3 regions of the Streptomyces sp. NPDC101181 genome follow, and region 3 is predicted to be linked to each of the others. Evidence: riboswitches for the same ligand, from Rfam matches in the RefSeq annotation. Region 3 holds a riboswitch; each other region holds the start of a gene.
What was found. A riboswitch is a leader RNA that binds a small molecule or an ion and turns the genes downstream of it on or off. The one in region 3 is predicted to bind cyclic di-AMP.

Region 1 (7,260 bases), on a different contig from region 3:
GCGGCCACGGGGGCGCCATCCTTCCTGTCGGCTGCCCGCCGGGGGATGCCGACAGGTCCGGGATGGACGCTAGATCCAGGCGCGGGGAAAGGAGTCGCCATGACAGCTATTGCCCTGATGTGATGTTTCGCCGGTCACGAATGATCACCGGTACCGCTGCCTTCCTGGCCTCGGGTGCCAGGTGCCGGGTCCCGGGGCCCTACGCCGGGCGCACGCTTCCGTAGATCGGCATGGAGTAGACCGACTCCTCGCGCACGTTCGCCCCCGGCTTCGGGGCGTGGATCATCATGCCGCCGCCCTTGTAGATGCCGACGTGGCTGATGTCGTCGTAGAAGAAGACCAGGTCGCCCGGTGCGAGGTCGGAGGTGGCGACCCGGGTGCCGGTCTTCACCTGGTCCCAGGTGGTCCGGGGCAGGTCCACGCCCGCCTCCCGCCACGCCGCCTGGGTCAGCCCCGAGCAGTCGTACGAGGACGGGCCCGAGGCTCCCCACACGTACGGCTTCCCGATCTGGGCGCGGGCGAAGGCCAGCACCTTCTCCGCCTTGGCGGCGTAACCGCTCCCGGTACCGCTGCCGCCTCCGGTGCCCGTGCCGCTGCCGGTGCCCGTGCCGCCGCCCGAGCCCGGCCCCGTGCCGCCGCCGGACTCCCTCGCGGCCTCCTCGCGGGCCCGCTCCTCGGCCTCGGCCCGCTCCTTCGCCTCGGCGGCCTGCCTGCGGGCCAGCCGCTCCGCCTTCTCCCTGGCCTCCGCCTCCTTCCTGCGCTCCAGCTCCGCCAGCCGCGCCTTCTCCGCCGCGGTCAGCCGGGAGAGCAGGCCCCGGGCCTCGGTGAGCTTGGTCTGCACGTCCCTCTTGCCGGCGGCGAGCGCGGCCTGCGTCTCGGTGAGGCTCTCCAGGCTCCGGACCGCCTCCGCACGCTTCCTCGCCGCCGACGCCTGCTGCGTCCGGACGTCCTCCACGGCCCGCTGCTGGCGCTCGGTCACCCGGTTCATCAGCTGGTCCTGGTCGAAGTACTCCTGCGGGTCGTCCGCCAGGAAGAACGTCGCCGTGGGGGCGATCCCGCCGCTGCGGTACTGCGCGGCCGCGTAGGAGCCCAGCGCCCTGCGCGCCTCGTTGATCTTCTCGGCCCGCTTCGCCACCTCGGTGAGCAGCGCGTCGACCTTCTTCTGCTGGGACGCGGCGGAGACCCTGGCCCGGTTGTACTCCTGGGTCGCGGCGCCCGCCTGCCGGTAGAGGGCGTCGACCTTCTTCTGGACGTCCTCGACGGCGGGCTTCGGTTCGGCGGGGGCGGCCGTCGCGCTCTGCGTGGAGAGCAGGGTGACGGAGGCCAGCGCGGCCGTGGTGAACCCGATGGCGGGTGTGGCGGTGCGCACGTTCGCGCGCGGCTTGCGATGCGATGCCAAGGCAGGCATCTCCTTCCGTGGACCGCCTACCGGGTTAGCTGTCGGGTTCGGACGGAACGGAAGGCTGTCCTACGGTCCGGACGGGGGAGGTACGGACCGATTCACCCCGGTGCTGCGTGTGGGTCCCCGGTTCCGGACCACCGCGAGGGCGGGCCGGATTCGGCAGAGGTGTCCGTCAGGCGTGGTTCGCCTCAGGGAGGTACGGATCACCTGAGCGAGCACGCTAGCCAAAGCGCCCCGCCGCTGGGAAGGACGATGAGCGATATGCCCGATACATTTTCGTGACCTTTCCGGACCCGGGCCGCCCGCACCCCCTCCGACCGGGCACTCCCGCACGGAACGTGGGCGTCCGATCCCCGTGCGTACGGGTGAGGGGCGGGCGATTCGCCGGTGCGGGCTGCCGCTCCCGACCGCTTCCCGGCTTCGGCGGAACGTTGTCGGTCCGGCCGCCTAGACTCGGTAGGCGATGAGCAGCCTCTTTGACGACAACTTCCTGACCGCCCTCCAGTCCGCGGGGGACGGCCCTCCGCCGCCGCCCGAGGACCACGCACCCGAAGCGGTGCCGGAGGGACTCTTCGAGGGCGACTTCGACGCGCCCCCGCCGCCCCGCGACGGGTATTACCGCGACGGCCACCCCCGCCCGGTGATCGACTCCGCGGCGCTGCTCGACGGGCTGAACACCGAGCAGCGCGCCGCCGTGACGCACGCCGGGTCCCCGCTGCTCATCGTCGCCGGGGCCGGCTCCGGCAAGACCCGGGTGCTCACCCACCGCATCGCCCATCTGCTGGCCGAGCGCGGGGTCCACCCCGGGCAGATCCTCGCGATCACCTTCACCAACAAGGCCGCGGGCGAGATGAAGGAGCGCGTCGAGCAGCTGGTCGGCCCGCGCGCCAACGCCATGTGGGTCATGACCTTCCACAGCGCGTGCGTCCGCATCCTGCGCCGGGAGTCGAAGAAGCTCGGCTTCACCTCGTCGTTCTCGATCTACGACGCCGCCGACTCCAAGCGCCTGATGGCCCTGGTCTGCCGCGACCTCGACCTGGACCCCAAGCGCTACCCGCCGAAGTCCTTCACCGCCAAGGTCTCCAACCTCAAGAACGAGCTCATCGACGAGGAGACCTTCGCCGGACAGGCCACCGACGGCTTCGAGAAGACCCTCGCCCAGGCGTACTCGCTCTACCAGGCCCGGCTGCGCGAGGCCAACGCCCTGGACTTCGACGACATCATCATGACGACGGTCCACCTCCTCCAGGCCTTCCCGGACGTCGCCGAGCACTACCGCCGCCGCTTCCGCCACGTCCTGGTCGACGAGTACCAGGACACCAACCACGCCCAGTACACCCTGGTGCGCGAGCTGGTCGGCCCGGCCGGGGAGCACGACGCCCCCGCCGAGCTGTGCGTGGTGGGCGACGCGGACCAGTCGATCTACGCCTTCCGGGGCGCGACCATCCGCAACATCCTCCAGTTCGAGGAGGACTACCCGGACGCGAGGACGATCCTCCTGGAGCAGAACTACCGCTCCACCCAGACGATCCTCTCCGCCGCCAACGCGGTCATCGAGCGCAACGAGAGCCGCCGCCCCAAGAACCTCTGGACCAACGCCGGCTCCGGCGCCCGGATCACCGGCTACGTCGCGGACACCGAGCACGACGAGGCCCAGTTCGTCGCCGAGGAGATCGACCGCCTCACCGACCAGGGCGACGCGAAGGCGGGCGACGTCGCCGTCTTCTACCGGACCAACGCCCAGTCCCGCGTCTTCGAAGAGATCTTCATCCGCGTCGGCCTGCCCTACAAGGTCGTCGGCGGCGTGCGCTTCTACGAGCGCAAGGAGGTCCGGGACGTCCTGGCCTACCTCCGGGTCCTCGCCAACCCCGAGGACAGCGTCCCGCTCCGCCGCATCCTCAACGTGCCCAAGCGCGGTATCGGCGACCGCGCCGAAGCGATGATCGACGCCCTGTCGCTGCGCGAGAAGATCTCCTTCCCGCAGGCGCTGCGCCGCGTCGACGAGGCGTACGGCATGGCCGCGCGGTCCGCCAACGCCGTCAAGCGGTTCAACACGCTGATGGAGGAGCTGCGCACCATCGTCGAGTCCGGCGCCGGTCCCGCCGTCGTCCTGGAAGCCGTCCTGGAGCGCACGGGCTATCTGGCCGAGCTCCAGGCCTCCACCGACCCGCAGGACGAGACCCGCATCGAGAACCTCCAGGAACTCGCCGCCGTGGCCCTGGAGTTCGAGCAGGAACGCGGCGACGAGGAGGGGGCTGGCACGCTCGCGGAGTTCCTGGAGAAGGTCGCGCTGGTCGCCGACTCCGACCAGATCCCCGACGAGGACGAGGACGGCTCCGGCGTCATCACCCTGATGACCCTGCACACGGCGAAGGGCCTGGAGTTCCCGGTCGTCTTCCTCACCGGCATGGAGGACGGCGTCTTCCCGCACATGCGGGCCCTCGGACAGACCAAGGAGCTGGAGGAGGAGCGCCGCCTCGCCTACGTCGGCATCACCCGCGCCCGCGAACGCCTCTACCTCACCCGGGCCTCGATGCGCAGCGCCTGGGGACAGCCCTCCTACAACCCGCCCTCGCGGTTCCTGGAGGAGATCCCGGACGAGCACCTGGACTGGAAGCGCAAGGGCCCGATGGCCGCCCCGGCCGGACCGACCTCGGGCATCTCCTCCTCGCTCTCCGCCTCCCGCTCCCGCTCCGGCCCCTCGGGCTTCGCGACCCGCCGCTCCTCCGAGAAGCCGGTCGTCGCCCTGGCGGTGGGGGACCGGGTCACGCACGACCAGTTCGGCCTGGGCACGGTGACAGCCGTCGAGGGCGCGGGCGACCAGGCCAAGGCGACGGTGGACTTCGGGGACGAGCGCCCCAAGAAGCTGCTCCTGCGGTACGCGCCGGTCGAGAAGCTGTAGAGCCCGTAGGGCCGTCAGGCCGCGGGGCGGTCTTCCGACCGTGGAGCTGGCTGTCACGTGGAAACGGGTGAGGGGGAGGGCCGCGAAGCCCTCCCCCTCACCCGTTGGCCGTCTGCCGTTCCGTCGGTCCGGATGCGTCAGGCCGGATTCCTCAGACCGGATGCGTCAGCCCGGGGTGTTCGTCAGGTCGGATCGACGCCCTTGCTGCGCAGCCACGCCAGCGGGTCGACCGCCGAACCGCCGCCGGGCCGGACCTCGAAGTGCAGGTGCGGGCCGGTGGAGTTGCCGGAGTTCCCGGAGTACGCGATGACGTCACCGGCCTTGACCGGGCCCGAGCGGATCCTGGCGCTGCTGAGGTGGCAGTACCACGTCTCCGTACCGTCGGCCGCGGTCACGATCGCCATGACCCCGTACGCGCTGTTGAGCTGGGTGCGCACGGTGCCGTCGGTCGCGGCCATCACCGGAGTGCCGTACGAGACGGGGAAGTCGATACCCGTGTGCACGGACATCCAGTTGACGCCCGCCTGGCCGTAGTAGGCGCTGAGCCCGTGCTGCTTGACCGGCAGGACGAACTTGGGGCGCAGCGCCTCGCGGCGTGCGGCCTCCTCCTCGCGCTTCTTCTTCTCCGCGGCCTGCCGCTCCCGGAGGTCGATGCGCTCCTGCGTACGGCTCGCGCGCTCGCGGAAGTCGGCGCTGCCCGCGGAGAGCTGCTCCAGCTGGTTGTTGAGCTGGTCGTTGGCGGCGACCGACTTGACCGTGGTGGGGTCGGCGACCGCCAGCGAGGAGGTGGTCTCCTCCGGCTTCTCCTCGTCGCCGGAGATCCCGTTGACCGAGGCGGCGGCGATGCCCGCCACGCTCATCACGCAGGCCGAGGGCACCGCGACGGTCAGGAGCGCGGAGCGCTTGGCGGGACGGCGGCGGGCCCGGCTGCGGGTTGCGGAAGTGCGGGCGGCGGTGTGGCCCACGGGGTGCGCGGCGGGGGAGTGGTCCGCGGCGTCGGACTCGGGGAGGGCGTCGGTGACGAGGGTGTGGTCCCCGGCACCGGGCTCCGGCGCGGCGTCCGCGGCCAACTCCGGGGCGAATTCGGCGGTGAACTCGGAGGGGGAGGGAGCGTCGTCCGTCTCCCCGGCCGTCCCGGCCGCTCCGTGCGCCTGCTGTTCGTACAGCGGATACGACGTCTGTTCGGGTCCGTACGCGGACTCCTCGGGCGTGGCGCCGGAGTTCCAGGCGGTCGCGTCGTAGGCGCCGGTGTCGTACGTACCGGTGTCGTAGACCCCCGTGCCGTACGCGCTCGTGCTGTACGCGCCGGTCTCGTAACCGTCACCGTCGCCCGCGTAGCCACCGGTGGCGAAGGCGCCGGGCGTCAGGACGTCCTCGCCGTAGCCGCCGCCGGTCGCGTACGCGGTGTCGGCGGGGAAGGCACCGGTGTCGGTCGGGAACGCGCCGGTCTCGTAGGCGTCCGTGCCGTACGGGGCGGTGGGGAAGGCGCCGGTGGGAAACGCGCCGGTCTCGTCGGCCGTCCACTGCCCGGTGACGTCCTGGCCGGCGGTGTGCTGCCAGCTCTGGAGGGCGTCCCGCTGCTGTCCGGTGGTGTCCCACGGCTGGTGGGCCTGCGCGTGGTCCTGGTAGCCGTCATACGTGGCGGTCGCGGTCGCCGTGGCCGCCTGCTGGGCTCCGGTGTCCCACCCGGACGCGTCGTACGCGCTGTTGTAGTCGGCGTAGGAGCCGCTGTATCCGGGAGCGCTGGGGGCCTGGTAGGCCGCGTCGTAACCGGTGGCGTAATGGCTGGATTCGGGGGCACCGGGAAGGGAACCGAAGAGCGGGTCGGTGTCGAAGCTGCCGGTCGGGTGACTGTCGTATCCGACGGTCCCGGCGTGGGGGTGCTGGTCGTTCACCAACTTCTCTCTCGCCTCGGCAGCAGGACTGTTCTGGGTCCCGGCCAGGGGGGTCCCCAGGGGGAAGCAGTGGCCGCGACTGTACCCGGCAGTATGTGGGGACGACAATCTTCGACAGGTTTTACGGCCGCAGGAAACGGGCAATCGAGCGTCTTTCGGTGAACGACAGGCACAGCTTTGGCCCTACGTTCGAGAGCTGTTCTATTTCAGGCCATGAACGCCGTTCCCCCGGATGCAGCAGCGGCCTCCGGTGCTCTCCACGCCTCCCGCGCCTCGGGATGACGCCTGTTCCTCGCGCCGACCGAGCAGGTGGCGGCGCTCCGGATGGTGAAGAGCCGTACCGCCGCGCCGTGCGGCTGGCGGCGCGGTGGTACGGCGACCTTTGTTGCGGCTCCCCTGGGGAAACGGGTCCCTCGTGTGATTTCCCCCTCCCCGCCTGCCGCGAAACGGCCGCTTGCGGGATGCTGTGGATAACGTTCGTTCACATCCCCGGCCCTTCCGGCGCGGGAGACCATGTGGAGGCAGTGATGGGTGTGACCGGTCCGATCCGTGTGGTGGTGGCCAAGCCGGGTCTCGACGGCCATGACCGCGGGGCCAAGGTGATCGCACGGGCCTTGCGGGACGCCGGCATGGAGGTGATCTACACGGGGCTTCACCAGACGCCCGAGCAGATCGTCGACACGGCCATCCAGGAGGACGCCGACGCGATCGGTCTCTCGATCCTCTCCGGGGCGCACAACACGCTGTTCGCGAAGGTGATCGAGCTGCTGAAGGAGCGGGACGCGGAGGACATCAAGGTGTTCGGCGGGGGGATCATCCCGGAGGAGGACATCCCGCCGCTGAAGAAGCTGGGTGTGGCGGAGCTGTTCACGCCGGGAGCGACGACGACCGAGATCGTCTCCTGGGTCAACGCCAACGTCCGCCAGCCCGCCCAGACCTGAGGCCCGAGCCGGTTTCTGCGCGCCGGATTCTTGGGCCAGGCGGGTCGGATTCTTGGTCAGGCAGGTCGGGCAGGTCGGGCTGGGTCTGGGGGAGGGAGGGGCGACCGGGCTCGGCCTGAG
Region 2 (7,260 bases), on a different contig from region 3:
CGCGCCGCCCGGGTCCGCCACCATCGCGACGCCCGCACCCGTGACCGGCGCGCCGGCCCCCGCCGCGTCCACGACCGGCCCGTCCACGACCGGCCCGTCGGCCACCGCCGGGCCCGCCGCACCCGCGCGTACCGACGCGGGCGCGGCGGACGGCTACGCGAGCGCGGCGGGCGGTGACGCGGCTGAGCGGCGGGAGGCCTCCTTCGAGCGGCAGCGCAGGCTGCGCCAGGAGCCCCGGTTCCCCGGCGGCCCGGCCGCCGACCCGGCGGGCTCGCACCATGAGCGCCGGATCCGCAGCTTCCAGCCGCGCCGCAGCCGGGTCACGACCGGCCAGCAGGAGGCGCTGGAGCGGCTGTGGCCGACGTGGGGCCTGGACATCGACGGCCGGAGCGTCCTCGACCTGGGCCGGCTCTTCGACGGCCTGCCCGTCGTGCTGGAGATCGGCTTCGGCATGGGCGAGGCCACCGCGCGGATGGCGGCCGACGACCCCGGCACCGGCATCCTCGCGGTCGACGTCCACACCCCGGGCCAGGGCAACCTCCTCGGCCTCGCGGACCGGGCGGGCTCGACCAACGTACGGGTGGCCAACGGCGACGCGGTCATCCTGCTCCGCGAGATGCTGGCCCCCGATTCGCTCGACGGCCTGCGGGTCTACTTCCCCGACCCGTGGCCCAAGGTCCGGCACCACAAGCGGCGCCTCATCCAGCCCGCCTTCCTGGACCTGGTGGCCCCGGTGCTCAAGCCCGGAGCGACCGTGCACTGCGCTACGGACTGGGAGCCGTACGCGGAACAGATGCTGGAGGTGCTCACCGCGCACCCCCGCTTCGCGAACACGGCGGCCGACGGGGGTTACGCCCCGCGCCCGGCGTTCCGGCCGCTCACCCGCTTCGAGGGCCAGGGCCTGGACAAGGGCCACGTCGTCCACGACCTGCTCTTCACCCGCGTCTGACCCGCACCGCCCGGCCCGCGCGACGGGGCCCTCAGCCGCACTCCGCCTGTTCCGCGCGCCGTGGACCCTCGGCCGCGCACCGCGCGGAACGGTCTGCGCAGGGCCGCCCGGAACACCGCCCGCCACGCCGTACGCGACACCGTACGGGCGTCTCACGGCCATGGCCTGGCCGGATGCACCGTCGCCCGGTGTCCGTGCTCCTCGTTAGGGTCGAGTGGTGTCCGACCCTTCCGTGCAGCATCAGCAGGCGCGGCCTGCCGTCCCGGTCCGCCACGAGCAGCGGCCCGACGAGGTGCTGGGCGCCGCGCCGGAGCGTGGCCAGTGGCGGTACCGGCCGCGCCGCGTCGGCATGGTCTGGCGCAGCAAGGCCTTCCGCGTCGGGGCCGTGACCCTGGCGCTCGTGCTGTGCGGGCTTCTGATCCTCGCCCTGGTCCGCGAACAGACCGGCCCGGAGGGGTTCCTGGTCGGGCTGGGCCTGGCGGTGCTCCCGGTGCCGCTGCTGATGGCCGCCTTCCGCTGGCTCGACCGGGTCGAGCCGGGCCCCTGGCGGAACCTGCTCTTCGCCTTCGCGTGGGGGGCGTGCGCCGCCGCGCTGGTCGCGATCATCGCCAACTCCTTCGCGACGCGCTGGATAGCCACCGCGACGGCCGACCCGGCGAGCGCCGACACCCTGGGGGCGACGGTGATCGCCCCCGTAGTCGAGGAGAGCGCGAAGGCCGCGGCCGTGCTGCTCATCTTCGTCTTCCGCAGACGGGAGTTCAGCGGGGTGGTGGACGGCATCGTCGTCGCCGGTTTCACCGCGACGGGCTTCGCGTTCACCGAGAACATCCTCTATCTGGGCAACGCCTTCGGGGAGGACCAGCAGCTGGGCGGCTCCGGCTTCGCCTCGGTGACGGTGGGGACGTTCTTCGTGCGGATCGTGATGTCGCCGTTCGCCCACCCGCTGTTCACGGTCCTCACCGGTCTCGGATTCGGCTTCGCGGCCCTCAGCGCCCGCCGCCACCGCGTCCGCCGGATCGCCCTGCCGCTGCTGGGTCTGCTCCTGTCGATGGGCCTGCACGCCCTGTGGAACGGCTCGTCGGCCTTCGGCCCGTACGGCTTCTACGCGGTGTACGGGATCGTCATGGTCCCGGCGTTCGGCCTGGTGACGTGGCTGGCGATCTGGTCCCGTCAGCGGGAGCTGCGTACGCTCGCGGCCGAGCTGCCCGCCTACGTGTCGGCGGGCTGGATCACCCCGGCCGAACCGCGGGCGCTCTCCTCCATGCGCGCCCGGGGCGTCGCCCGCGACCTGGCCCGCCACTGGCAGCGGGACCGGACCCGGGGCCGGGCGGCGGCCCGCGCGGTCGCGGAGTACGAGTCGTTCGCGACGTCGCTCGCGGGCCTGCGCCGCCGGGCCCGGCACGGCGCGGCGGGAGAGGACTTCGCCGCCCGGGAGCGGGAGCTGCTGCACCATCTCTGGCAGCGCCGCGACATCGCCGCCCCGGCGCTCACCGAGGCCGCCCGCCTGACGGCCCGCCCGCACCACGGCTACCGGCACGCCCCCGCGCACGCGTACGGGCAGCACAGGCCGGCACACGGACAGGAACACGGGCCCGGGTACGGGCCCCAGGGGAGCCACCCGCCGACACCGGGTCAGGGGCACGGGTACGGCCCGGGGTACGCCCCCGGACAGGCATACGGATACGACAACGGCTACGGAAACACCAGCGGCTACAGCCACGGCTACGGGCAGGCGAACGAGTACCGGCAGCCCTGACGTCGGGGGGTGAGCGTCAGGACTGCCGGTCTCCGGGATGCCTCAAGGCTCAGACCGCGAGGCCCTTGCCGCTCAGCCAGGCCAGCGGGTCCATCGCGGAGCCGCCCGCGGTGCGGACCTCCAGGTGGAGGTGGGTGCCGGTGACGTTGCCGGTGGCGCCCATGCGGCCGATGGTCTCGCCGGTGGTGACCTTCTGGCCGACCGAGACGTCGATCGACGACTGGTGGGCGTACCAGATCTCCGTGCCGTCATCGAGCTGGAGCACCGTGCGGTAGCCGTACGAACCGGACCAGCCGGCCGACGTGATCGTGCCGCTGTGCACGGCCTTGAGCGGCGATCCGGTGGAGCCCGCGAAGTCGAGGCCGGTGTGCTGCCCGGAGGACCACATCGCGCCGGACTGCCCGTAGGTCGAGCTGATGGTGTACGAGGAGGCGGGCAGGGAGTAGCTGGCGGCCAGCTTGGCCAGGCGCTCGGCCTCGGCCTTCTTCCTGGCCGCCTCCTCCGCCTTCTTCTTCGCCGCCGCGGCCTTGGCCGCGGCCTCGTCCTGCTGCTTCTTCGCCTCGTCGGCCGCCTTCTCGGCCGCGGCCCTCTCGGCGGCGGCCTTGGCCTCGGCGTCGGCGCTCGCCTGCTGCTGCTCGGCCTGCTGGAGGATGCGGGCGCGCAGCGCCTCACCCGCGCCGGTGCCCTGCTCGGCCTCGGCGGTGGTGAGACCGGCGGTGGTGAGCGGGGCGGAGGCGGCGACCGGGGCGGCCTCCACGTCGCCGGACATGAACGACCCGACGCCAGGAAGGGACTTGGCGTCGGGAAGGTTGTCCGCGATGGAGTCGGGAAGAGAGATGGAGACGGGTGCCTTGTCCTGAGCGGTGGCCATGCCCCCCGCTCCGACGGCCGCTATGACACCGACCCCGAGGACGGTGGAGCTGCGGGCCAGACCGCGCTGCTTGGCTACGCGGTGCCTGCCGCGTACGGGGCGGATGGTCTCCTCGGTGGGATTCCACTCCCCCATGGACCGCTCCGCGCCGCCGTAGATGTCGGCGGTGAAGGGTGAAACCGCCTCAAAGGCAGGCTTGTTGGACGCCACGTGGGCGCGCTCCTTTCCTTCCTTCTCGCCTACCGGGTTAGCTGACGGGTTCGGAGCAGGAAGGTCTCCTACGGGCCCCTCCGCCTCTCGCGAGACGCAGGCGTCCGATTCACCCCATGTACGTGGTTCCCCGGTTCCCTTGCGGAATTCGGCGCTCGCGCGCGGCGCCGTCCTGACGACGGCTGGGACGACCGCGCTGCGTTATCGAACGTTAATAGACACCCGGGCTCCATTCCAAGCTGTTCCTCCTGATCATTAACGCACTCGCCGAGGACGTACGCGTCAGAAGCGGGGTGAATCGGGCGACTTGCCAGCACCTTGACCACACCCCTTTTTCTGACGTTACGTCAAACGTTATGCGGAGCGGCGCGCCTCAACTACGCACCGTGTCATCGCCCCGGCCCACGATCCGCACCGTCGTCCGCCGCTCCGGCTGCCCCTCCGCCGGCCGGCCGACCGCGAGCAGCGCCATGTCGTCCGTGGACCGCCCCCCGGTGTGCAGCCGTACGTCGTCGGTCAGCGCCGACAGCAGCTCCTCGGGCCCGGGGAAGATCCGGCCGCGCAGCCGGGCCGCGGGATCGTAGAAGACCCCGGTCGCGTCCCGGGCCTCGGACAGGCCGTCGGTGAACGCGAGGAGGGTGGCCCCGGCGGGCATCGCCCACTCGTCGGACCGGTCCGGCCACACCCCCAGGTCCATCCCCAGCGGCAGCGCGGGCGTGGAGGGCGCGAGCACCCTGAGGGCGCCGTCCGCGTGCAGCAGGATCGGTTCGGGGTGCCCCCGGTTCACCAGGCGCACGGTGGCGGCCCCGGGCGGGATCTCGGCCAGCAGGGCGGTGATGAACCCCTCCATGGCGTCCAGCCCGTACCGCCGGGTCCCCTCGCGCGCCAGCGCCCGCTCCAGCCGCTGCGCGACCCCCTCCAGCGAACGCTCCTGCTCGGCGGCCTCCCGGAACGCCCCGATGATCACCGCGACCGCCTCGACGGCGTCCAGCCCCTTGCCGCGTACGTCGCCGACGACCAGCCGGACCCCGTACGGGGTGTCCGCCACCGCGAACAGGTCGCCGCCCACGAACTCGTCCGCCTGCGCCGCCTCGTACCGGGCCGCCACCTGGAGCCCGCCGATCCGCTCCGCGGGCGTCGGCAGCACGGCCCGCATCGCGGTCTCCGCGATGACCCGGGCCGAGGCCAGCTGCTCGTTGCTGCGGCGTACGACGCCGTTGATGAGGAGGGCCAGCACCGCGGCGGTCAGCACGGTGATCATCTCGATGATCGGGACCACCTGGGTGGAGGTCCCGTCGGCCAGACGCATCGTGATGACGGCGATGACGGCGGCGATGCCGGTGCGGACGGTCCGGGACCGGGAGAAGAACGGCGCGGCGATCAGCGGGGCCGCCACGAACAGCGGGACGGCGGTGAAGTTGGGCGGGGCCAGCGAGTCGAAGACCAGCCCGCCGAGGATCAGCAGGGCCGGGAGCATCCGGACGAACCGCCGGGTGCTCCTGCTGCCGGGCGTCACCACGCCCTCCGGGGACCCGAACACCGCCCGCCCCAGACCACCGGCGCTCCCGGCCACGCCCCCGCGCCGCTCCTCGGCCATCCCCACCTGTGCACTCCTGCCCGGTCCACCCACGGCTGCGGACGGTACCGCGCCGCGTCCAGGCTCACCGGAGCCGCGCCGGGCGGCGACCGCTCATCGGCCGAATAGGGGGAAGCCGAACGAAGCCCCACCCATCCGGGCCGACCGGGTCAGTCGGAGAGCCGGTGGTGCGCGTAGACCGTCAACGCGTCCCGTACGAAGGCGGCGGTGCCGTCCCCGTGACGATCGTAGTTCTTGGCGAACCGGGGGTCGACGACATACATCTCCGCGAGCCCGGTCACGTACGAGCGGCTCGGCTCCTTCGCCGCCGACAGCCACGCGCAGTGCCGCCGCGCGATCTCCTGCGCCTCGGGGCCGTCCGGGGCGAGGCCGCGCTCTCTGGCCCGCGCCCAGTCGCGCGCGATGGCGTCGTGCCCGGCCCGGAACGCCTTCCTGCCGTCCTCCCCCAGCGAGCGCCACCAGCGGTCCCCGTCCTCGTACGCCGCCCTCCCCCAGCGCTCGGTCACCTCCTGCTCGTGGACGGTGTGGTCGAACCCGTCGAACACTTCCTCGGCCATGAGTTCCTTCCCCTCCCGGGTCTTGTGGAGAGTGGTCCGCACCGAGGCGATCTGCCGCCCGATCCGCGCCTGCTCCTGTTCGAGCAGCCGCAGATGGGCCCGCAACGCCACCGCGGTGTCCCGCTGCCCCTCCAGCACGTCCTTGACGGCGGGCAGTGACAGCCCCAGCTCCCGCAGCAGCAGGATGCGCTGAAGCCGGACGAGGGCATCCTGGTCGTAGTAGCGGTAGCCGTTGCTCCCGACCCGGCTCGGCGCGAGGAGACCGAGGTCTCCGTAGTGCCGGAGCGTGCGGCTGGTGGTTCCGGCTTTCCGGGCGATTTCCTGGATGGACCACTCCATGCCGGAAACGCTAGATCTTTACGTAACGTCAAGGTCAAGCCGGAACGCCGAGCTTCCGGGAAACGACCGGGAACGGCTCGGGTACGGAAACGACTCGGGCCCGGCACGCTGTGTGCGTGCCGGGCCCGGATCTTCAGTAGCGGGGACAGGATTTGAACCTGCGACCTCTGGGTTATGAGCCCAGCGAGCTACCGAGCTGCTCCACCCCGCGTCGGTGAACACCACTCTACGCCATCGAAACGGCTGCTCCGACCAGGTGTCCCTCCGGGGCGGTGTGACGCCCGTCGCCGTCAGGGCGCCGGGCGGGCCAAGGCGCCCCTCCCGCCCCGGGGGCCCGCGCTCTCCACCGGATACGGCACGTACGTCCGCCGGTCCGGGTCGATCGACAGGCGGCCGCCGGCCGGGGGCCGGGCCCGTTGGGCGCAGTCACGGCGTTCGCAGATCCGGCAGCCGAGACCGATCGGGGTCGCCGCCCGGGGGTCGTCCAGGGCGACGCCCTCGGCGTAGACGAGCCGGTGGGCGTGGCGGAGTTCGCAGCCGAGGGCGACGGCGAACTCGGCGCGGGGAGCGTGGTGGCTGTAGCCGCCGCGGGTGATCGTGCGGGCGAGCCAGAAGTAGCGCTTGCCGTCGGGCATCTCGGCGACCTGGGTCAGGGTGCGGCCGGGGGCGGAGAACGCCTCGTAGACCGTCCACAGCGGGCAGGTGCCGCCCAGGCGGGAGAAGTGGAAGTCGGTCGCGGACTGCCGTTTGGAGATGTTCCCGGCCCGGTCGACCCGGAGGAAGGAGAACGGCACGCCGCGGTGGCCGGTGCGTTGCAGGGTGCTCAGCCGGTGGCAGACCGTCTCGAAGCCGACGCCGAAGCGGGCGGACAGCAGCTCGATGTCGTAGCGGACGGCCTCGGCCGCGGTGTGGAAGGCGGTGTACGGCATGAGCAGCGCACCGGCGAAGTAGTTCGCCAGGCCGATGCGGGCCAGGGCGGAC
Region 3 (7,260 bases):
CCGCCCGTCGGGCCCGGCGGCGATCCGCGCCGTGGCGCGGACGCTCACGCCGTCCAGGCGGCGAGCTGGGCTCGGACCCAGCCGGCGACCGGTCCGACACCCTCCGCCGAGGTCAACGAGGTGAGGACGACCGGGAGTTCACCGCGCTGCCGTTTGGCGTCCAGGGCCATCCGCTCCAGGTCGGAGCCGACGTACGGGGCGAGGTCGGTCTTGTTGACGACCAGCAGGTCGGCGGTGGTGACGCCGGGGCCGCCCTTGCGGGGGATGTCGTCGCCGCCCGCGACGTCGATGACGAAGATCTGGGCGTCGACGAGTCCCTTGGAGAAGGTGGCGGTGAGGTTGTCCCCGCCGGACTCGACGAGGATCAGGTCGAGCGGTCCGACCGCGTCCTCCAGGTCCTCGACGGCTTCGAGGTTGGCGGAGATGTCGTCGCGGATCGCGGTGTGCGGGCAGGCGCCGGTCTCGACGGCCTGGATGCGCTCGGGCGGCAGGACGGCGTTGTTCAGCAGGAAGTCGGCGTCCTCGCGGGTGTAGATGTCGTTGGTGACGACGGCGATGGAGAACCGGTCGCGCAGGGCGCGGCAGAGGGCGGCGACGGTGGCGGTCTTGCCGGAGCCGACGGGTCCGCCGAGGCCGATGCGCAGGGCGCGCCGGGTGCCGTCGGGGCGGGTGGCGTCGGCGCCGACGGCCGCGGGGCCGTCGTGGGTGTGGCCGAGGTGCATGGGGACTCCAGTGGGTGCGGGTTACGAGGCGAAGAGGCGGACGGGCCAGGCGGCGTGGGCCTCGGCGGTGATGTCGAGCAGCGGGGCGGAGGCGGCGGGCAGGGCGTCGATGCCCTGCCGGGCGGCCTCGGCGGCCCGTGCGGCGACCTGGTCCAGTTCGGGGGTGAGCCGGGCGAGTACGGCGGTGGCGTGGAAGGGGTCCAGGGAGAGCAGCCGGACGACGGCGGTGGCCGGGCCGCTGACGGTCTCGTAGGCGACGCAGTGCGCGGCGTCCTCGGGCCCGAGTCCCGCCGCCCGCGCCGCGAGCCCGAGGACGACGGGCTGGTGGGCGCCGCGCGGCCGGGCCGCGGCGAGCTCGGCGAGCGCGGGGCTGGGCCAGGTGGCGCGGGCGGCCCGCATCATCTGGCGGCCCAGCTTGCGGGCGGTGGCCCGCAGGGCGGGTGAGGGTGTCCGGGCGTCGGCGGCCTCGTCCAGGGCGAGCGGGTCGAGACCGCGGGCGGCCGCCGCGGCGAGGGCGGCGGAGGTGAGCCCGGTGGTGTGCAGACGGCCCCGGCAGAAGGCGGCGAGGGTGTCGGCGTCGTGGACGCGCCCCTCGCCGACGGCCGGTTCGGCGCCACCGGAGTGGGCGTGGCCGCCGGCGGGGAACCGGCCGTCGGCGAGGACGAGGAGGGCTGCGCGGGACATGGGTGGTGGTCCGCTCCGGCTCAGAAGAGGAAGTAGCGCTGGGCCATGGGCAGTTCCGCCGCGGGCGCGGGCTCGACCGGTTCGCCGTCGATGGTGACGGCGAAGCTGTCGGGGTCGACGTGGACGCGGGTCAGGGCGTCGTTCTCCCGCATGTCCGCCTTGGTGACCCTCCGGGTGCTGGTGATCGGCGTGAACCGCTTGTGCAGGGCGAGGCGTTCGGGCAGGCCGTCCTCGATCGCGGCCGTGGAGACGAAGTTGACGGAGCCCTGGGAGGCCGCCCGGCCCAGCGCGCCGAACATCGGCCGGGGCAGGACCGGCTGGGGCGTGGGGATGGAGGCGTTGGCGTCGCCCATCTGCGCGTAGGCGATCTGGCCGCCCTTGATGACGGTCTGCGGTTTGACGCCGAAGAAGGCGGGGTCCCAGAGCACGAGGTCGGCCAGCTTGCCGGTCTCCACCGAACCGATCTCCCGGTCCATGCCCTGGGCCACGGCCGGATTGATGGTGTATTTGGCGACATAGCGACGGACCCGGTGGTTGTCGGCCCGTCCGTCGCCGGGCAGGGCGCCCCGCCGCTTCTTCATCACGTGGGCGGTCTGCCAGGTCCGCAGGATCACCTCGCCGATCCGGCCCATGGCCTGCGAGTCCGAGGAGATGATCGAGATGGCCCCGAGGTCGTGGAGGATGTCCTCGGCCGCGATGGTGGAGGGCCGGATACGGGACTCCGCGAACGCGAGGTCCTCGGGCACGGCGGGGTTGAGGTGGTGGCAGACCATCAGCATGTCGAGGTGTTCCTCGATGGTGTTGACGGTGTGCGGGCGGGTCGGGTTGGTGGAGCTGGGCAGGACGTGGGGCTCGGAGACGACGGTGATGATGTCGGGCGCGTGTCCGCCGCCCGCCCCCTCGGTGTGGTAGGCGTGGATGGTGCGCCCGGCGATGGCGGCGAGGGTGTCGGCGACGAACCCGGCCTCGTTGAGGGTGTCGGTGTGGATGGCGAGCTGGGCGCCGGTCTCCTCGCAGACGGTGAGGCAGGCGTCGATGGCCGCCGGGGTGGCCCCCCAGTCCTCGTGGATCTTGAACCCCAGGGCTCCGCCGCGCAGTTGGGAGTACATGGCGTCGCGGGACATGGTGTTCCCCTTGCCCAGCAGCCCGATGTTGACGGGGAGGCCGTCCAGGGCCTCGAACATCCGGGCCAGGTGCCAGGGGCCGGGGGTGATGGTGGTGGCCTTGGAGCCCTCGGCGGGTCCGGTGCCGCCGCCGACGAGCGTGGTGATGCCGCTGGAGAGCGCCTGGTCGATGAGGGTGGGCGAGATGAAGTGGACGTGGGCGTCGACCGCTCCGGCGGTGAGCAGTTTCCCGTTGCCCGCGATGATCTCGGTCTCCGGTCCGATCACCAGGTCGGGGTGGACCCCGTCCATGGTGTCGGGGTTGCCGGCCTTGCCGATGCCGGTGATCCGGCCGTCGCGGATGCCGATGTCGGCCTTGACGATGCCCCAGTGGTCGATGACGACGGCCCCGGTGACGACGGTGTCGGGAGCACCCTCGGCCCGGGTGGTGCGGGCCTGTCCCATGGACTCGCGGATCACCTTGCCGCCGCCGAAGACCGCCTCGTCGCCCGCGTGTCCGGGGCCGCCGGAGCGGTCCTCCTCGATCTCGACCAGCAGGTCGGTGTCGGCGAGCCGGATGCGGTCGCCGGTGGTGGGGCCGAAGAGGTCCGCGTACACGGCCCTGCTGAGGTCAGGCATCGAGGGAACCTCCGGTTTCGCCGCGCAGGCCGGGGACGACCCGGCGGCCGGTGAGGGGGACGAGTTCGACGTCGACGGGGATGCCGGGTTCGAAGCGGACCGCCGTACCGGCCGCGATGTGCAGGCGCCGTCCGTGCGCGGCCGCCCGGTCGAAGCGCAGCCCGGGGTTGGCCTCGGCGAAGTGGTAGTGGGAGCCGACCTGGACGGGCCGGTCGGCGGCGTTGAGGACGGTGAGGCGGGTGACGCTCCGGCCCTCGTTGAGGGGGATGTCCCCGTCCCCGTACAGGATCTCTCCGGGAATCATCGGCGGCCGCCCGTCAGACGATCGGGTCGTGGACGGTGACCAGCTTGGTGCCGTCCGGGAAGGTGGCCTCGACCTGGACGTCGTGGAGCATCTCGGGGATGCCGTCCATGACCTCGTCCCGGGTGAGCACGGCGCGGCCGGACACCATGAGTTCGGCCACCGTACGACCGTCCCGGGCGCCTTCCAGGAGGTGGGCGGTGATGAGGGCGACGGCCTCGGGGTGGTTGAGCCGCAGCCCGCGTGCCCGGCGCTTCTCGGCCACGTCGGCGGCCACATGGATGAGCAGGCGTTCCTGCTCGTGCGGGGTCAGTTGCACGCTTCCACCTCATCGTCCACCGCCCGGTTCCTGGCTCCGGGCGCAGCGGGACCCTATCCGCCTTCAACAGTTCGTTGAACGGGGAATCCGGACCTCGCGACCAGGTATTGCACGTTAGGGCGGAAGTTTTTCCGTTGCGTTAACTGATCTTTTGCGCGGCCGTGGGACACGGACGGCTTCACCCGTTCTCCGCCGTCCCGGCCGCGCGTCGTATACGGACCCGCGCGGCGGCCGGGTATCAGGCGTCCCGGTCCCCGGGGCCGGGGTGCTCGGCGGCGATGCCGAACCGCCCGGGATCACCCCCGGCCGGGCCCCTACGGGACGGCCGCCGCCGTCGCACCGCGTGACACGCCCGGTGTGGCGATCGAATTTCCTCGCTCGTTCGGCGTACGGGATCACTCGCGCGAGCGACGGCCCGACTTGCGCCCGGCGTCCGCGCCGTACTCGGAATGTCCGCCTTCTTCGCTGGTGCGGGGCGCCGCGGAGGGCTCGTCGGCGGTGTCCGAATCGCCCTGTCCACCCGAATGGATCAGTGGTGAGGAGACTCACAAATCACCGTTTCAGCTCGGAAATCCGGCGGTGAGTAGGTCAAGATCCCTGGGACGACAAGCCCCCGCCGCCGCGGCGGGGCGGTCCGGGCGGACGCCGAGTCCTGCCGCCGCGCGGATGACTGGTCGACAGAAGTGGATCGGCAGGAGTGGAGGACCCGAGCACAACGGGCCGACCGGGAGACCGGAAAGCCCTCGGGGTGAAGCCGCGTAGCGGCCGGGCGACTTCGCCAGCCCGAACCCGACAGGTCATCCTTCACAGGCGGCTGACGAAGGGTTGCGCATGCCTGCGCAGGTTCATGTCCCGTCTCTGTTCGCCCGGGTCGGTACGGCCTCGGTGCTCACCCTCGCGGTGACGTCCACGATGCTGGCGCCCGGCCTGGTGCACGAGGCCGAGGCCGCCACCCACTCGACGAAGGCGCTCAAGGTCGCCGCGTCGAAGAAGGGGGCTCCGTACAAGTACGGAGCGGCCGGTCCGAGCCGTTTCGACTGTTCCGGGCTGACGGCCTACTCGTTCAAGAAGGCCGGGAAGAAGCTCCCCCGCACGGCCCAGCAGCAGTACAACAAGACCCGCCACATCCCGAAGTCGGACCGCAAGCGCGGCGACCTCGTCTTCTTCCACTCGCGGCGGGGCGTCTACCACGTGGGCATCTACGCCGGGGCCGGGAAGATCTGGCACTCCCCGAAGTCGGGGGACGTGGTGCGACTGGCGAAGATCTGGTCCAAGAGCGTCTGGTACGGACGGGTCCGCTGACCCACCGGCCGGAGAGTCTTCCCGTGCGGAGGACGCGGGCGGCACGGGCGGTGCGCGCACCTTCGCGGGCCGCCCGCCGCTCACCCGGCGGCCTCGCCGCTCCCCGGCGATCTCGGCGCGGCGGCGGCCCCGGGTCAGCTCTGGACCGTGACCGCCCAGGGCAGCACGATCCAGACCGTCTTCCCGCCCTCGGCGGTCGGCGTGACCTGGAGGCGCCCGCCGCGCTCCTTGGCCAGGCTCCGGATGATGACCATGCCGCGGCCGTTGTCCTGGCGCACGGCGGCGGGCAGTCGCTGAGGCCAGCGGGGGTGACTGTCCGTCACGCCGAGGTGCAGCTCCTCGTCCCGTTCGAGGAGGAGGTCCACGGTGAAGGTGGGCGACTGGCCGAAGGTGTGCTGGACGGCGTTGGTGGCGAGCTCCGAGACGATCAGCCGGATGGTGTCGGCGAAATCGGTGTCGTCGGGCAGTCCCCACTCGGCCAGGGTCCTGGCCACGTATCTGCGGGCCGAGGAGACCGACGCCGGATCGCTCGGCAGAGTGAGGGTTGCTTCCTGATGGTCCGCCATGGCGACGCCGTCCCTTTCCCGTCCCGGTCGGCCCTCGGCCGACCGGGATCGTGCTTCGCGCCAGACTGCCATTGATGCAGCTCCCTGTAACGGTGTTCGGCCAAGATGTGCATATATCTGTCGCCCGAAGCGGTGAATTCGGAACCCGTACGCCGTGGGCGCGCGGCACACTGACCTCCCTGCGGGGCCGGTTCCGGCACGGGCCGGTCCGGCGACAGGGCCGGGTCCTCCCGCCAGGCGGAAGGAGACCGGTATGCCGCACGGCCCCGTCGTACGGAGGCGCAGACTCGGTGAGGAGCTGCGGAGCCTGCGCCACGCCTCCGGGCTGACCAGCCGGGACGCGGCGCGCCTGCTGGGCTGGCACCAGTCGAAGGTGAGCCGGATCGAGACCGGTGCCAGCGGGGTCTCCTCGGGCGACGTGGCGCGGCTGCTGGACGTCTACGGGGTGCGTGACGCCCCGTCACGGGCTCTGCTGGAAGTCCTCGCCGGGTCGGCGGGCCGCGGCGGCCCGGGGTGGTGGCACGCCTACCGGGGGCTGATCCCGCCGCACCTCGGCGACTTCATCAGTCTGGAGTCGCAGGCCGACGCGGTCCGGACGCTGGAGACCTCGGTGGTTCCGGGACTGCTCCAGACCGCGGGGTACGCGAGGGCCGTGATCCGGGCCTCGCTGGACGGGGCCCCACCGGACGGGACTGAGCCGGACGGGACTTCGCCGGATAGGACGGCAGACCACCGGGCGGCGGCCCTGGACTCCCTCGACTCCCTGGTGGAGGTGCGGCTGACCCGGCAGCGGGTGCTGCGCGCGACGCGGCCGCCCCGGTTCACCGCCGTGCTGGACGAGGCGGTGCTGCGGCGCGAGGTGGGCGGCCCGGCGGTGATGCGGGACCAGGTGGGGCATCTTCAGGAGATGTCCCGGCTGCCGCACGTCACGGTCCGCTTACTGCCCTTCTCGTCGGGCGGCTACCCGGGGCTGACGACGTCCTTCGCCATCTTCTCCTTCCCGGCCACCGCCGATCTGGACGTGATCGTCCTCGATCACCTCACCAGCGGCCTCTACCTGGAGCGGCGGGAGGATCTGCGGACGTACGGGGCGGCCTTCCGCGCTCTCCAGGAGCGGGCGCTGTCGCCCGAGCGCTCCCGGGACCTCATGGCCGGTATCCGCCGCGACCATGCCCGCTCCTCACCCTGACGCCTCCCGGGGAGCGGTGGCGGCGACCGTGGTCACCGCGGCCGTGATCTGCTCCTCGGTCAGGTCGGCGCGCGCCGTCAGCCGCAGCCGGGAGACCCCGTCGGGAACCGACGGCGGGCGGAAGCAGCCCACGGCCGTCCCGGCCGTACGGCAGTCGGCCGCCCAGCGCACCGCCGCGTCCGCCGAGGGCGCCCGCACCGAGACGACGGCCGCGTCGGGGCGGGCGGCGGTCAGCCCGGCGGCGGTGAGCCGGGTGTACAGCGCGGCCGCGACCTCCCGTGCCCTGGCCGCCCGTTCGGGCTCCCGGCGCAGCACCCCGAGCGCGCCGAGCGCGCCGCCCACCGCCGCCGGGGCGAGGCCGGTGTCGAAGATGAACGTACGGGCGGTGTTGACCAGGTGCTCGATGACCCGGGCCGGTCCGAGGACGGCTCCGCC

Region 1: another riboswitch for cyclic di-AMP. It lies ahead of ACIRRU_RS06440 (NlpC/P60 family protein); the one in region 3 lies ahead of ACIRRU_RS15035 (C40 family peptidase).
Region 2: another riboswitch for cyclic di-AMP. It lies ahead of ACIRRU_RS29305 (M23 family metallopeptidase); the one in region 3 lies ahead of ACIRRU_RS15035 (C40 family peptidase).

The regions. Positions count from the first base shown of each region.
Region 1 is NZ_JBIWOX010000002.1:604,097-611,356, forward strand. It holds gene ACIRRU_RS06435 (NlpC/P60 family protein) at 1-8, opposite strand, end outside; gene ACIRRU_RS06440 (NlpC/P60 family protein) at 200-1,408, opposite strand; cyclic di-AMP (ydaO/yuaA leader) riboswitch at 1,407-1,574, opposite strand; gene pcrA (DNA helicase PcrA) at 1,866-4,304, shown strand; gene ACIRRU_RS06450 (M23 family metallopeptidase) at 4,487-6,199, opposite strand; gene ACIRRU_RS06455 (cobalamin B12-binding domain-containing protein) at 6,727-7,140, shown strand.
Region 2 is NZ_JBIWOX010000030.1:16,222-23,481, forward strand. It holds gene trmB (tRNA (guanosine(46)-N7)-methyltransferase TrmB) at 1-949, shown strand, start outside; gene ACIRRU_RS29300 (PrsW family glutamic-type intramembrane protease) at 1,167-2,705, shown strand; gene ACIRRU_RS29305 (M23 family metallopeptidase) at 2,755-3,786, opposite strand; cyclic di-AMP (ydaO/yuaA leader) riboswitch at 3,798-3,950, opposite strand; gene ACIRRU_RS29310 (PP2C family protein-serine/threonine phosphatase) at 4,160-5,383, opposite strand; gene ACIRRU_RS29315 (MerR family transcriptional regulator) at 5,533-6,279, opposite strand; tRNA gene ACIRRU_RS29320 (tRNA-Met) at 6,417-6,490, opposite strand; gene ACIRRU_RS29325 (short-chain fatty acyl-CoA regulator family protein) at 6,570-7,260, opposite strand, start outside.
Region 3 is NZ_JBIWOX010000008.1:230,521-237,780, reverse strand. It holds gene ACIRRU_RS15065 (urease accessory protein UreD) at 1-48, opposite strand, end outside; gene ureG (urease accessory protein UreG) at 45-722, opposite strand; gene ACIRRU_RS15055 (urease accessory protein UreF) at 744-1,406, opposite strand; gene ACIRRU_RS15050 (urease subunit alpha) at 1,427-3,148, opposite strand; gene ACIRRU_RS15045 (urease subunit beta) at 3,141-3,452, opposite strand; gene ACIRRU_RS15040 (urease subunit gamma) at 3,466-3,768, opposite strand; cyclic di-AMP (ydaO/yuaA leader) riboswitch at 4,434-4,596, shown strand; gene ACIRRU_RS15035 (C40 family peptidase) at 4,600-5,070, shown strand; gene ACIRRU_RS15030 (ATP-binding protein) at 5,205-5,636, opposite strand; gene ACIRRU_RS15025 (helix-turn-helix domain-containing protein) at 5,890-6,825, shown strand; gene ACIRRU_RS15020 (8-amino-7-oxononanoate synthase) at 6,817-7,260, opposite strand, start outside.